DNA from 2 places in the Flavobacterium sediminis genome. Region 1 is predicted to be linked to the other one. Evidence: riboswitches for the same ligand, from Rfam matches in the RefSeq annotation. Region 1 holds a riboswitch; the other holds the start of a gene.
What was found. A riboswitch is a leader RNA that binds a small molecule or an ion and turns the genes downstream of it on or off. The one in region 1 is predicted to bind cobalamin.
Positions count from the first base shown of each region.

Region 2: linked by a shared signal. The riboswitch ahead of DI487_RS02410 (TonB-dependent receptor plug domain-containing protein) and the one ahead of DI487_RS14335 (acyl-CoA thioesterase) in region 1 are both predicted to bind cobalamin.

Region 1 covers NZ_CP029463.1:3,081,929-3,088,511, reverse strand. Annotated here, with positions in the region: gene DI487_RS14350 (AI-2E family transporter) at 1-79, shown strand, start outside; gene DI487_RS14345 (THUMP-like domain-containing protein) at 84-1,262, shown strand; gene DI487_RS14340 (hypothetical protein) at 1,265-1,831, shown strand; gene DI487_RS14335 (acyl-CoA thioesterase) at 1,866-2,252, opposite strand; cobalamin riboswitch at 2,528-2,714, opposite strand; gene DI487_RS14330 (hypothetical protein) at 2,809-3,309, opposite strand; gene DI487_RS14325 (hypothetical protein) at 3,452-3,901, opposite strand; tRNA gene DI487_RS14320 (tRNA-Arg) at 4,020-4,093, opposite strand; tRNA gene DI487_RS14315 (tRNA-Pro) at 4,107-4,181, opposite strand; tRNA gene DI487_RS14310 (tRNA-Ser) at 4,192-4,275, opposite strand; gene DI487_RS14305 (acetyl-CoA C-acyltransferase) at 4,539-5,717, shown strand; gene DI487_RS14300 (C40 family peptidase) at 5,785-6,546, shown strand.
Region 2 covers NZ_CP029463.1:504,707-511,289, reverse strand. Annotated here, with positions in the region: gene DI487_RS02430 (ABC transporter ATP-binding protein) at 1-226, opposite strand, end outside; gene DI487_RS02425 (iron ABC transporter permease) at 230-1,258, opposite strand; gene DI487_RS16220 (substrate-binding domain-containing protein) at 1,258-1,650, opposite strand; gene DI487_RS02420 (ABC transporter substrate-binding protein) at 1,608-2,396, opposite strand; gene DI487_RS02415 (energy transducer TonB) at 2,609-3,451, opposite strand; cobalamin riboswitch at 3,488-3,703, shown strand; gene DI487_RS02410 (TonB-dependent receptor plug domain-containing protein) at 3,732-5,558, shown strand; gene DI487_RS02405 (DUF5074 domain-containing protein) at 5,563-6,583, shown strand, end outside.

The sequences.
Region 1 (6,583 bases):
ATATACAGCTTTAAAAGTGATCGCTAAAGAATTTTTACCCAATAACAGACTTATTAAAGCTTTAACCAAAAACATTTAATCTTTTGAAGATACAAGCTTTACTCGACAAAGAAGTTCAGGATTTTATTAACCGGAATATCGATCAACAGGTTACACAATTAGCTTTACAAAAAAAACAATTCAACGGAATAGCATTAAGTGAAGTGGTACAACAGATAGCTGCAAAACAAAAAGCAGAAAAAAAATTGCCCACTTGGTTTGCTACTGCAAATATCATTTATCCGTCAAAAGTTTCAGTTGAACAAACTTCCTCAGAGCAAACTGCAGCTTATAAAGCTTCATTAATCAGCGGAAAAACATTATTAGATGCCACCGGCGGTTTCGGGGTAGATGATTACTATTTCGCACAGCAATTTCAAAAAGTCATTCATTGTGAATGGAACCAGGAACTATCTGAAATTGTGAAGCACAATGCTGAACTCTTAAAAGTAGATAATCTGGAATGCCTTTCCGGTGATAGTACTGAAATTATAAAAAAAAGGGATCAGAAATTAGACTGGATCTATATTGATCCGTCACGTCGACACGATGCTAAAGGAAAAGTTTTCATGTTAAAAGATTGCGAGCCGAATGTTCCTGATCTATTGGATTTTTATTTTCAATATACATCCAACATTCTCATAAAAACGGCTCCTCTACTCGACTTAAAAGCCGGTTTAAGTGAATTAAAATACGTAAAGAAAATCCATGTCATTGCTCTTGAGAATGAAGTCAAAGAATTGCTTTGGGAAATTCACAACCATTATGAAGGCGACCTTAGCATTTCTGCTGTTACTATTGAGAAAGGAAGGGCATTAAAAAGTGAGTTCAATTGGAATACAGATTATCAGTCCACATTCAGCAAACCTAAAAAATATTTGTTCGAACCCAATGCTGCTTTATTAAAATCCGGTATGTTTAATGCTGTTTCCGCTGTTTTTCACATCGATAAATTACACCAGCATTCTCATTTGTATACAACTGATGAAGACTTAAATTTACCGGGACGTAATTTTATAATTGATCAGGTAGTTCCCTTTGATAAAAATTCAGCCAAAACATACCTTCTCAATCAAAAACTTAATATTTCTACCCGGAACTTCCCCTTGAAACCGGAAGAATTAAGAAAGAAATACAAAATCAAAGACGGTGGTGATACTTATGTATTTTTCACAACTGATTCAGAAAATAAAAAAATTATCCTATTTTGCACAAAAAAATAAATATGCGCTATTTAATTCTATTTTTACTAACCTCTGTTACTCTTTTCTCTCAGTCTAAAAGATGTAAATATGAAATTGAAGAAAAAACAGATTCTACTTCTTTAAAAATACTGAAAGAGCAACTTTTCTCAGAAAAAGTTTTCGGTTCTAAAAAAGAACTTATACAGGCAACCTTATTAAACAATAACGGAATTCCGACTTTAGGTCTACAAATCGTAGAAAAAAATACGATTTTTATTCCTACCAAATGTCTGAACAGAAGTTCTAAAGTTATACTTCAGTTAGAAAACGGTAAAATTGTAACCCTGCTAAGCATCAATGAAGATATCTGCTCTGCATTGAGCTATATTGAGGAAGACAAAGCTAATATTCGTATATTGAATGCTTATTTTGTCTTTACAAAACAAAACTACGACGAACTCAAAAGTTCTCCGGTTTCACTAATGCGGATACAATTTTCCGGCGAAAGTCAAGATTACATCATCAAAAAAGAGATACAATCAGAACTCTTAAAAGAAACCTTCTACCCAAGTCGTTTATTTATGGATTACCTGAAATGTATTGAATAATAAAAGCCCGTAAAAACGGGCTTTCTTTTTCAGATCAACTTACTATTCTTACAGGCTGTTTATCCTCATTCAAAGCAACAAAAGTAAATTCTCCATGAATTGCTTTGTCTCTTTCTTCCGAATACATCTCCTCAATAAATATTTCTACAGAAACTCTTAAACTGGTATTGCCTACATGGCAAACTTTACCCACTAACTCAATAATAGTTCCTCCTGGAATCGGTTTTTTAAAATCAATTCTGTCACTACATACAGTAACTACTTTCTGCCTGCAGAAACGCGTTGCCGCAATAAAGGCTACTTCATCCATCAATTGCATTGCTGTTCCGCCAAATAGCGTATCATAATGATTGGTCGTATTAGGAAATACAGCTTTAAAAATTCTGGTTTCCGATTGTACTATTCTTTGCTCAATTGTCATAACCTTCTTTTTTTCAGTGTTAAACAATTCTTTTTAGAACTATTATCTCCGCTTTTTACGGAAGTCATAGCAATCCGACTATCAGTTCGCGGATAGTCATACTGAAATACTGTCATTTCATTTACTTTTAAATATTAAACAATAATTTAAAAGTTCTTCAAATAACTTCGCAGCACATTTTGCAATAAAAAAAGAGAATAGATTATGTATTGGTCGGAATTAAAACTCCGCCAATTCGACACCAAAATTGACTCTAACTTCAGATCGCGAAAGTACCGTCATATCAGAAACAGGCAGGTCTCCTGGCTTGTAACAATTTTTACCATCCTTCCCGTTATAAGAAACAGTGGATCACTAAGGATAAAAATCATGAAATTACTTACAGTTGCGCGACAGCTCCGGATTTACACCGGATTCCCTATTAATGTTCCGCTAAGAACAACCTTTTCCGTTTGATAGAAACTACGTAAAGAACAATAGCGCTAAGGTAGGAACTTATTTTAATTTTGATAAATAATTTTTGATTTTGTTGGTTTTCCAAGCCTATATAGGCAATTTAACATCCGCAAAAGATACTAATACTCCACTCCTTTTGTTTAGGTGTTATCTCATAATAACAACCCGCTCCTTTATCTTCCGGACCGTAAATATCTTTACCACTATACCATTTATTTTTTACATCTCCGGCTTCGGCACTATATATTTTTTCAATCCATTTTTTAATCTTCTCTTTTTCTATTTTAGGCAAAAAGATGTTAATTGTAGCTCCTCCTTCTTCATCACAATTATTTACAACGTAACGGATGTTATTTTCAAATGTTTGTTCAAAAGAACAAATACTATCTTCAAGATAATCGGATCTTTTAATCTTAATTTTCTCGGAAGTCGGTTTATAATTCTCTAAAAAATACAGATAGACTATCTCTTCTGAAAAGTCTTTTGATTTTGCTTTTTCTTTCAATGCAATGATATCCGGATCTTTCAATTCAAAATTCTGAGCAGTAATGACTACGGAAACAAAAAGAAAAAAGATACTATATAAGATTTTGATTTTCATAATTCTACACTAATAAACAGTTGCTTTTTTGATCTTAATTCAAAAATACAGAAAAATTACAGTCCGTAAAAAATCCATCTGTCTTTTATCGAACTAATTCTTAAAAAAGTTAAATGTGTTACCAATAATCCGGAAAGGATTATTATTTTCTGTTTTTCCTAGGGAAACATCCAAAAGGAGAACAAAACCAATTCAATAAATCTGAAACTATCATACTTTGCACTCCCTCCGTTTCATCCTCAAAAAATAACTTATTGTCTTTTATAAACAGAGGAAAATCTTTCGGTAAATCTAAAGCATAAATATATTCTTCATTTTTATCTGAAATAAAGATCAATTCATTTACTCCTTTTCCGAAAAGGTTAATATGAGATATCAACACTTTATACTTTATCTTATTTCCAGCAATAATTTCTCCCAAATAATTAACTTTCTGACTAATGCCTGATTCAGGTTCTTCAAATATATAATCTTTTTGAAGCTTTGCATTTTTAGAGAAATCAATATAACTCTCAATTACCTGAGAATTTAATTGTGAATTAAATAGAAGAAAAAAAATAAAAACAACGAGTCTTTCCATTTTTGTTTTCATAAAATTTATGCACTCCTGAAAATAGAACATTGTATCTGATTTCTCTAATCTAAGGTACACTAATAACACAATATTTAAAAACAAAAAAGCCTAGTAAATAAATTTACTAGGCTTTTTGTGATCCCGTCAGGATTCGAACCTGAGACCTACTGCTTAGAAGGCAGTTGCTCTATCCAGCTGAGCTACGAGACCATTATTTTATCCGTCGGGGTGGCAGGATTCGAACCTGCGACCTCCTGGTCCCAAACCAGGCGCGATGACCGGGCTACGCTACACCCCGAAAAAAGAAGCGGAGAGACAGGGACTCGAACCCTGGCATCGGTTACCCGATGACAGATTAGCAATCTGCTCCGTTACCACTCCGGCACCTCTCCTTAAATCTTTAAAAGAACTTATCTTTTTTGCGGTTGCAAATGTAAGCCTTACTATTATTATTTACAACTATTTTCTAAAGTTTTTTCATTTTTATTTTAAAAAAAAATGAAACGATTTAAAATTCAAACAGATAGCAAAACAACTTTTTTTACTAAAAAAAAGAGCTCTCCCTTATTTACGTTAATAATTCACTATTTCGATTGATTTAAAGAATTTTTTTGGAATAAAAATAGTAAATTCGCAAAAACTAAATAAACACATCATGAGTAAAAAAGTTGTTATTGTTTCTGCAGTCAGAACTCCGATCGGTAGCTTCATGGGAGCTTTATCCAGTGTACCGGCTACAAAATTAGGAGCAACTGCTATAAAAGGAGCACTAAATAAAATCAATTTAAAACCGGAAGAAGTTGACGAAGTATTAATGGGAAATGTTGTTCAGGCTAACAACGGACAAGCTCCTGCACGTCAAGCTGCGTTATATGCCGGAATACCTAACACTGTACCTTGTACAACCATTAATAAAGTATGTTCCAGTGGTATGAAAGCAATCATGCAGGGCGCTCAGGCTATCCAATGTGGTGATGCTGATATTATCGTAGCCGGTGGTATGGAAAACATGAGCTTAATCCCTCATTACGTACACATGAGAAATGGTGTTAAATTCGGGCCTGCTACTCTAGCCGATGGTTTACAACGAGATGGTTTGTTTGATGCCTATGACAACCAACCTATGGGGGTATTTGCTGATCAATGTGCAACAGAATACCAAATTACCAGAGAAGAACAAGATCGTTTTACAGTTCAGTCTTATGAAAGGTCTGCAAAAGCTTGGGAAAACGGGAAGTTTGATTCAGAAATTGTTCCAGTGGAAGTTCCGCAACGAAGAGGAGAACCTATCTTAGTATCTAAAGATGAAGAATTTACCAATGTTAAACTAGATAAAATCCCAGTATTATCTCCTGTATTCACAAAAGAAGGAACTGTTACTGCTGCCAATGCTTCTACAATCAATGACGGAGCTGCAGCTGTAGTGTTAATGAGCGAAGAAAAAGCTAGCGCATTAGGATTACAACCATTAGCATATATTAAATCTTTTGCCGATGCTGCTCAGGAACCAAAATGGTTTACTACTGCTCCATCAAAAGCTTTACCTAAAGCTTTACAGAAAGCAAATCTAGAATTAACAGATATTGATTTCTTTGAGTTTAACGAAGCATTCTCTGTTGTCGGTTTAGCCAATGCTAAGATTTTAGGTTTAAGTGAAGATAAGATCAATGTTAACGGCGGGGCTGTTTCATTAGGACATCCTCTGGGATGTTCGGGAGCGCGCATCGTTGTTACCTTGTTAAATGTATTGGAACAAAACAATGCTAAATTAGGAGCTGCTGCTATCTGTAATGGTGGTGGTGGTGCTTCAACTATTGTAATCGAAAAAGCTTAATATATTTCCTTTATAAAACATCGGATATCCTATCCGGTGTTTTTTATTTAATATTATAATTGTTTTAATGTTCGGAATTTGTAATCTTGCCATAGTTCCCATTCGTTCTGAAGCATCAGACAGAAGCGAACAGGTTTCCCAATTGTTATTTGGAGAATTTTTTAAAATTATTGAAGAAACTCCTAAATGGAGTAAGATTGAAACCGCTTTTGACCAATACACGGGTTGGGTTGACAATAAACAATTTTTTAAAATTTCCGAAAATCAATATGCAGATCTACTGGAAACTCCGGAAGTTCTGAATGCTGATCTGATTGAATACATTACAAATCCTGAAAACGAGTTGATCGCCATTCCTTTGGGCTCTTCACTTTCCTTTTTAAGCCACGAAAATATTAACACTAAGAATTATGCTTTCGAAGGGCTAAAAACATGTGGTATTAAGTCTAAAACCGCTATTGTTAAAACGGCTTTCATGTACCTTAACGCTCCTTATCTGTGGGGTGGAAAATCCCCTTTCGGAATAGACTGTTCCGGCTTCACGCAAATGGCTTATCGATTGAACGGATATCATATTTTAAGAGATGCATCCCAACAGGCTACTCAAGGAGAACCTCTTAGTTTTATTGAAGAAAGTGAACCCGGAGATTTAGCCTTTTTTGATGATGAAGAAGGGAATATCATCCATGTAGGAATTATGATGGAAAACAATCATATTATTCATGCATCCGGAAAGGTTCGAATTGATCGTCTGGATCATTTAGGCATCTACAATGCCGAAACAAACAGACATACTCACAAATTAAGAGTTATTAAGAAAATAATTTAAAATATAAAAAAGCTCCGATTCGGAGCTTTTTTAGTAT
Region 2 (6,583 bases), 860 kb from region 1:
AATCGGAAAGATCTTTATGATTGATTACAATTGTTCCGGAAAGGGGTTCTAAAATCCCGGTGATTGTTTTTAAAAATGTTGATTTTCCAATACCGTTTTTCCCGATAAGAGCAATGAGCTTTCCTTTTTTCAGATCCAGTGAAATATCACTTTGAATAACAACAGATGATTTTCCTTTAGTGTAACCAATGGATAAATTTTCAGTATGTAGAATAAACGGAACCATCTGTTATTGAATTTTTCGTTTTCTGATTAGGAGCCAAACAATGATCGGAGCTCCGAAAATAGATGTTATAGCATTGATCGGTAGAGTGAGTTCACTATTCGGAACCTGAGCAATACTGTCACAGATCAGCATCATAATACTGCCTAAAAGCAAAGTGCTCATCAATAGAACAAGGTGATTGCTGGTTTTGAAAAGTAGTTTTGCCATGTGAGGAACCGCTAAACCTATAAAAGCGATCGGTCCGACCAATGCTGTTGTGCTTCCTGCTAAAATACTCGTAGCAATAATAATTATTAAGCGTGTTCTTTTAAAATGGATACCGATACTTTTAGCATAGCGTTCTCCTAAAAGAAGGGCATTCAAGGGTTTTATGATTGTGATGCTAAAGATAAGCCCTATAGCTATGAGTATAAATAGCAGTGTAACTTCTTCCCATGATAAATTACTAATGCTTCCCAGTGACCAGAAAGTATATTTTTGCAATTGTTCGGCAGTTGAGAAGTATGTTAAGACTGAAACGATAGCACTTGTAAAACTGCTGAACATTAAACCGACAATAAGGATTGCCATAGTATCTTTTAATCTTTTGACAACCAGTAAAACGGCGGCAAGTACTAAGAAACTCCCGATTCCGGAAGCTAAAGTTAATCCATAAGTTGACAGAAAAAAGGAAGCGACGGAAACCGGTAGTAAGGCAGAACCTAAAATAACAAAGGCAACACCTAAACTGGCTCCTGAACTTAAGCCCAGAACATAAGGACCGGCTAAAGGATTTCGGAACAGCGTTTGCATCAGCAGACCGCTGACTGACAATCCGATCCCGACTAAGATGGCGGTAACAGCTTTAGGCAAACGGAAATGGAACAGGATGATTTCCCAGGTCTCTTTTTCCATTTTGAATCCTAATATGCCTTTGCAAATCTCCGAAACGGGAATAAATACCGAACCTAAACTTATATTGATTAAAAATAAAGCGATGCTCCCTAAAACAAGGATCCCGAAAAGTAGCTTATGTTGGCTTGACATGTTCATTATTCTAAATGTTCAAAGAAGAATAATTCATAATCCGGTAATACTTCCGGGTGTAAGATTTTAATAAGGTCTTTTACCACCAGGTCAGGGCGGTTAGGTGCTAACTCATAATAAATTACGCCGCCTGTTTTTCCTTTTTTGTTACTGAAAGAATAAACTTTTTTGTCCCGAACAGATCTGAAATAGTTATAGTTCGGATTGCTTTCTAAAATGGCATCTATTGAAGTGAATTGTCCTGGACCTATCCAGTATTCGGCATCTTTTGCTTTGTCTAAAACGCTTTCAAAAGATAAGGAGAGACTTCCGGTTCCCTGAGTATCTTTCCAAAGATAATTGCCATGGGCTTCTTTTAAGAAATAAGCAGCCCAACTACCCCTTGAGGTAAAAACCACTGGTCTTCATAAATACTTCCTGCCATGATACTGGGTTCGTTTTGAGTATTTTGTGCCAGAGTAACGGCATTCTGATAATCCGATTTGATCTGGTTGAACAATTTTTCGGCTTCTTCGGATTTGTCAAACAGAACCCCGAAAAATTTGATCCATTCGGCTTTACCTAAAGGTGTTTGTTCGGTCCAGTCACTGTTTAAAATAATTTTTTGTCCGTTGCGCTCCAGATTTTTATAGGCTTTCATGCTTCCGTTAACACTGAAACCTACAATTACATCCGGCTGAAGCTCTAAAATAACTTCCGTATTCAAATTTTGATTGTTGCCCAGATCACGTATTTTACCTTCATCAATAAGAGCTCTTGTTTTTTCAGACGAAATATAATCAGTGGTAGGAAAAGCAACCAGTTTGTTTTCTTCGCCTAACATTTCGAGTGAAGGAATGTGCGTGGTAGAGGTGACTATGATCTTCTGAACTGGAATTTCTATAGCAGTATATTGGCTTAAACTATCAGGAACAGTAGTTCCCTTTTTATGTAAAACATAATTGTAATTTTCAGTTGCTTCCGGGAATGTATTTGTTATCGTAACCCAGTAAAACGAACCGAAATCTTTAATGGATAGGCCTTCTGAATCCGTAATCAATTCCTTAGCTTTCGGGTTTTCCTGAGCTTGGTTTTCTTGTTTTTTGCATTGAGAAAATAAGAAGAGTAATCCTAAAAAAAAGCTGATCTTAGTAATGAAAGACATACCTGAAAATTTTTAGCAAAAATAGAATTTTGTTTTCATAAAAGCTATTTTGAGTAACAAATGCTACATTTTCATTGGTGATTTCAAATTAACTTAGCTTAAAAAAGATGAGAGACAGCAACACCTTTATGTATATCGTCATTGCAGTAATTGTACTACACTTTGTAGTAGGTTTTATTTGGCTGATAAAAAAAATGAGTGGTAAAAAATGATTAGTATGTATTAAAAGTAATAATTTTTGAATACCTAACTTTAATAGGTTTCCTATTTATAGTGCCAGGAACTAAATTAGGAATGTTTTTGATTAAACGTTCTGCTTCGTCTATTAAAGGTTGTCCATTTTCAGGTCCTCTTGATTTTAGGTTAGATATACTGCCGTCAGCTTCTATTACAAAAGAAACTATAACCTTTCCACTTATATTATTCTTTTTAGCTTCTTTTGGATAAATTTGATGTTGTATAATGTATTTATTAAGTTGTTTTTCAAAGCATTCTTTTTGAATAAATATGTCATCTGAAAGGTCTAAGCAACTTTTAAAAGTTGGTTCCGTTATTAAATTATTAACGTTAACATATGGTATTATAATATCTTGATTAGTTTCTTGATTTTCCTTTTTTATAAGTGAACAGCTAATAATATCTTTAAAAAAGACATTTACCGCATTATTGTTTTGTAAACCCGGATAAAATTTAGGTGCTAATTCTAAAACTCTAACAATTTCTTTTTCAAATAAATCTTTAAAAGTCGTATTTTCTGGACTTTCAACTGTAATACCTGAAATATCTCCCTCGTTTGTAATTACAAAAGAAACATTAATTCTTGACATACTTAGAGTCTCAAACTCTTCGTTAGGAATTTGCAAATTCTTTTTTAAATGCTCACGTAAAAATTCAATTAAACAATTTGTTTGTTCTTCTACTGTTACATTTTTACAATTTTCTGTATAAGGTATTTGTTCAACTTTATAAGCAGAGAAGGTTTCAAGTGATAAATCTTTATTTTGAGCTAAACAAGAAAAGCTAAATAAAATAATGCAGTAGAATATATTTTTCATTTTTATTTTTTTTCAAAAATATAGAAAATTACAATATCTTTGCAATCGAATTAAGGTTGAGGTACATATTTTTTGTACTTCATGAAAAGGGAATCAGGTGCTGATTATTTTGTGTCAAAATCCTGAGCTGTACCCGCAACTGTAAGCTAAAAAGCTTGTTATTTACTGCATTGCCACTGAAAATTAATTGATTTTTTGGGAAGGCTAATAACAAGACGCAAGCCAGGAGACCTGCCTGATTCAATAAAGTAAAAAACTTTCGGGAATAAAGGTTTTCAAAATGGTAAAGCAATTACAGGTATTTTTAGTATTTTTTATTGGTCTTGGCGTTTATGCGCAACAAGACACATTGGTACAACTGCAAGAAGTAACAGTTGCCGACCGGCAATTGAAAAAATTCTCGGGGAGTCAAAAACTTATCGTACTGTCTGATAGTATCATTGCTAAAAACAAAGGATCGCTTACTGATCTACTTCGTAATAATTCCTCTATCTATTTCAAAGAGAATGGTTTTGGTATGGTTTCATCTCCTTCTTTTAGGGGAACCACAGCATCGCAGACTGCTGTAGTATGGAATGGGATCAATATTAACTCACAATTCAATGGACAAACCGACTTTAATACGATCAATGTTACTGATTTTGACAATGTAACGATACGCCCCGGAGGCGGGAGTGTTACGTACGGAAGCGGAGCCATAGGCGGAACGGTGCATCTCAATAATGAAATGAAATTTAAAACTGCTTCTGTTCACGCTGTAAGAGTTAACTATGGAAGTTTCAGTACATACGGAATTCGCTATGGCGGAGTTTTTTCCACTCAAAAATTTTCTTCTACGATCCATTTCAGCCGAAACGAATCTCAAAACGATTACAAATACATTGGCTATGATAAAAAGAATGAAAACGGCTTTTATCAGAATAACAGTTTTAATACGGTTTTCGGATATAAGCTAAATGGCCATAATACGTTGAAGTTCTATACACACTATTTTGACGGTGAGCGTTATTTTTCGGGTACTATTTCTTCGCCATCTAAAAGTAAGTATCTCGATCTCAATATGCGGAATATGGTAGAATGGCAAATGAAGTCGGGAAGATTCACCTCTCAATTGAAAGGTGCTTTTTTGCAAGAGAATTATAAGTATTATGAAAACAGAATGAGTGAAAATTTTACTCACGGAACGGTGGAGAGTACAATTTTTAAGTATGATGTTATTTTTGAGCCCAGTAGAAAAGTTCGATGGAATGTTATATTAGACTACACTCAAAACAACGGAAGAGGATCAGGAATAGCAAAAGCAAAAAGAGAAATTGCAGGCGGGAGTTTGTTGTTTCAACATAAAATAGCAAAAACATTTCAGTATGAGGGAAGTTTTCGTTACGAAGCTACCTCTGTTTACAAAAGTCCTTTATTGTTCTCACTGGGTGGGAAATGGGATGTGACTACTTTTTATGCTATTAAGATCAACGGCTCTAAAAATTATAGAATTCCTACTTTTAATGACTTGTACTGGCAAGGAAGTGGCAATCCGAATCTGAAGCCGGAACATTCTTATCAGGCTGAACTATCACAAATACTGAGCTTTTCAAAGTTTAAATTTACCGCAACGGGCTATTATTACGATATTACAGATATGTTGCGTTGGGTTCCAAATGCAAGCGGGATCTGGACTCCGGAAAACACGGATAAAGTAAGCACGTACGGTGCTGAATTAGGCACTGAATGGCAAAAGAAATTAGGACAAACAAAATTAAGCTTTAATCTGAACTATGCTTATACCGTTTCTGAGAATGAACAAACAAGGAAGCAACTGATCTATGTGCCTTTCCATAAGATCAACGGACAAGTTAATGTAGGCTATCGTAGAGCATCATTATATTACCAGTTTTTGTTTAACGGCAAGGTGTATACCTCAAATGATAATTTTTACGATCTGGAGAGCTATTGGCTATCTAACGCCGGATTGCAATATGATTTGGGTAAAAAGAAAAATATAAATGTTTTGTTTCAGGTTTTTAATCTTGAAAATAAAGCATATCAAAATGTTTTATCACGTCCTATGCCGGGACGAAATTATAATTTGAGTATCAATTTTAAACTTTAATAGAATGTATATTAGAAAAATTTCATTATTAGCGGCAACAATAGCTTTATTTTTTGCTTCGTGTAGCAATGATGACGATAACAATCAGGAACAACCGGAACCGGCTGTTACTTATGAAAATGGAATCTTTATTTTGAATGAAGGGAATTATGGTGTTGATAACAGCACTGTTTCTTTCTTAGCAGATGATTTTTCTTTTTTTCAGGCAGATGCTTATGGAGCGGTGAACAATGAAGGTGTAGGGAATACAGGTCAAAGTATCGGTTTTTACAATACTATGGCTTTTATTGTGGTTAACGGCTCTAACAAGATCGAGATCGTAAACCGTTATACTTTAGAACCTATAGGAACAGTTTCTTCAGGTCTATCCAATCCGCGATACATTGCTTTTGCAAATGATAAAGCTTATGTAACCAATTGGGGAGATGCTTCAAGTGCAACAGATGATTATGTAGCGGTGCTGAATACAACAACCTATGCTGTTGAAGCTACAATTCCGGTAGGAGAAGGTCCGGAAAGAATAGAGGAAGAGAACGGTAAATTATATGTCGCTTTAAAAGGTGGTTGGAATAACGGAAATGCTGTTGTAGTGATCGATTCAGCAACTGATACTGTTACAACAACAATTACTGTGGGAGATGTTCCGAACTCATTGGCAACGGAAAACGGTTATTTATATGTGCTATGCGGAGGAATTACAGACTGGACAGGTGGCGGAGGAGATACTAACGGAGTTTTGGTTACAATAGACCTTTCGGACAATACTTTTACGACACTTGATTTTCCGACAGGTCATCCTGCAAATTTAGATATTGAAAACGGAACAATTTATTATACAATCAATGCTGCTGTATATTCAATGAGTACATCTGCTACTACATTGCCTTCTACGCCTATTTTATCAGTTGCAGATCAGGGAGTATACGGAATTTACGGTTTTCAGGTTGAAGGCGGTAAAGTTTACATAGGAGATGCTGCAGACTACAGTTCAAACGGTTCTATCTATATTTTTAATACAAGCGGAA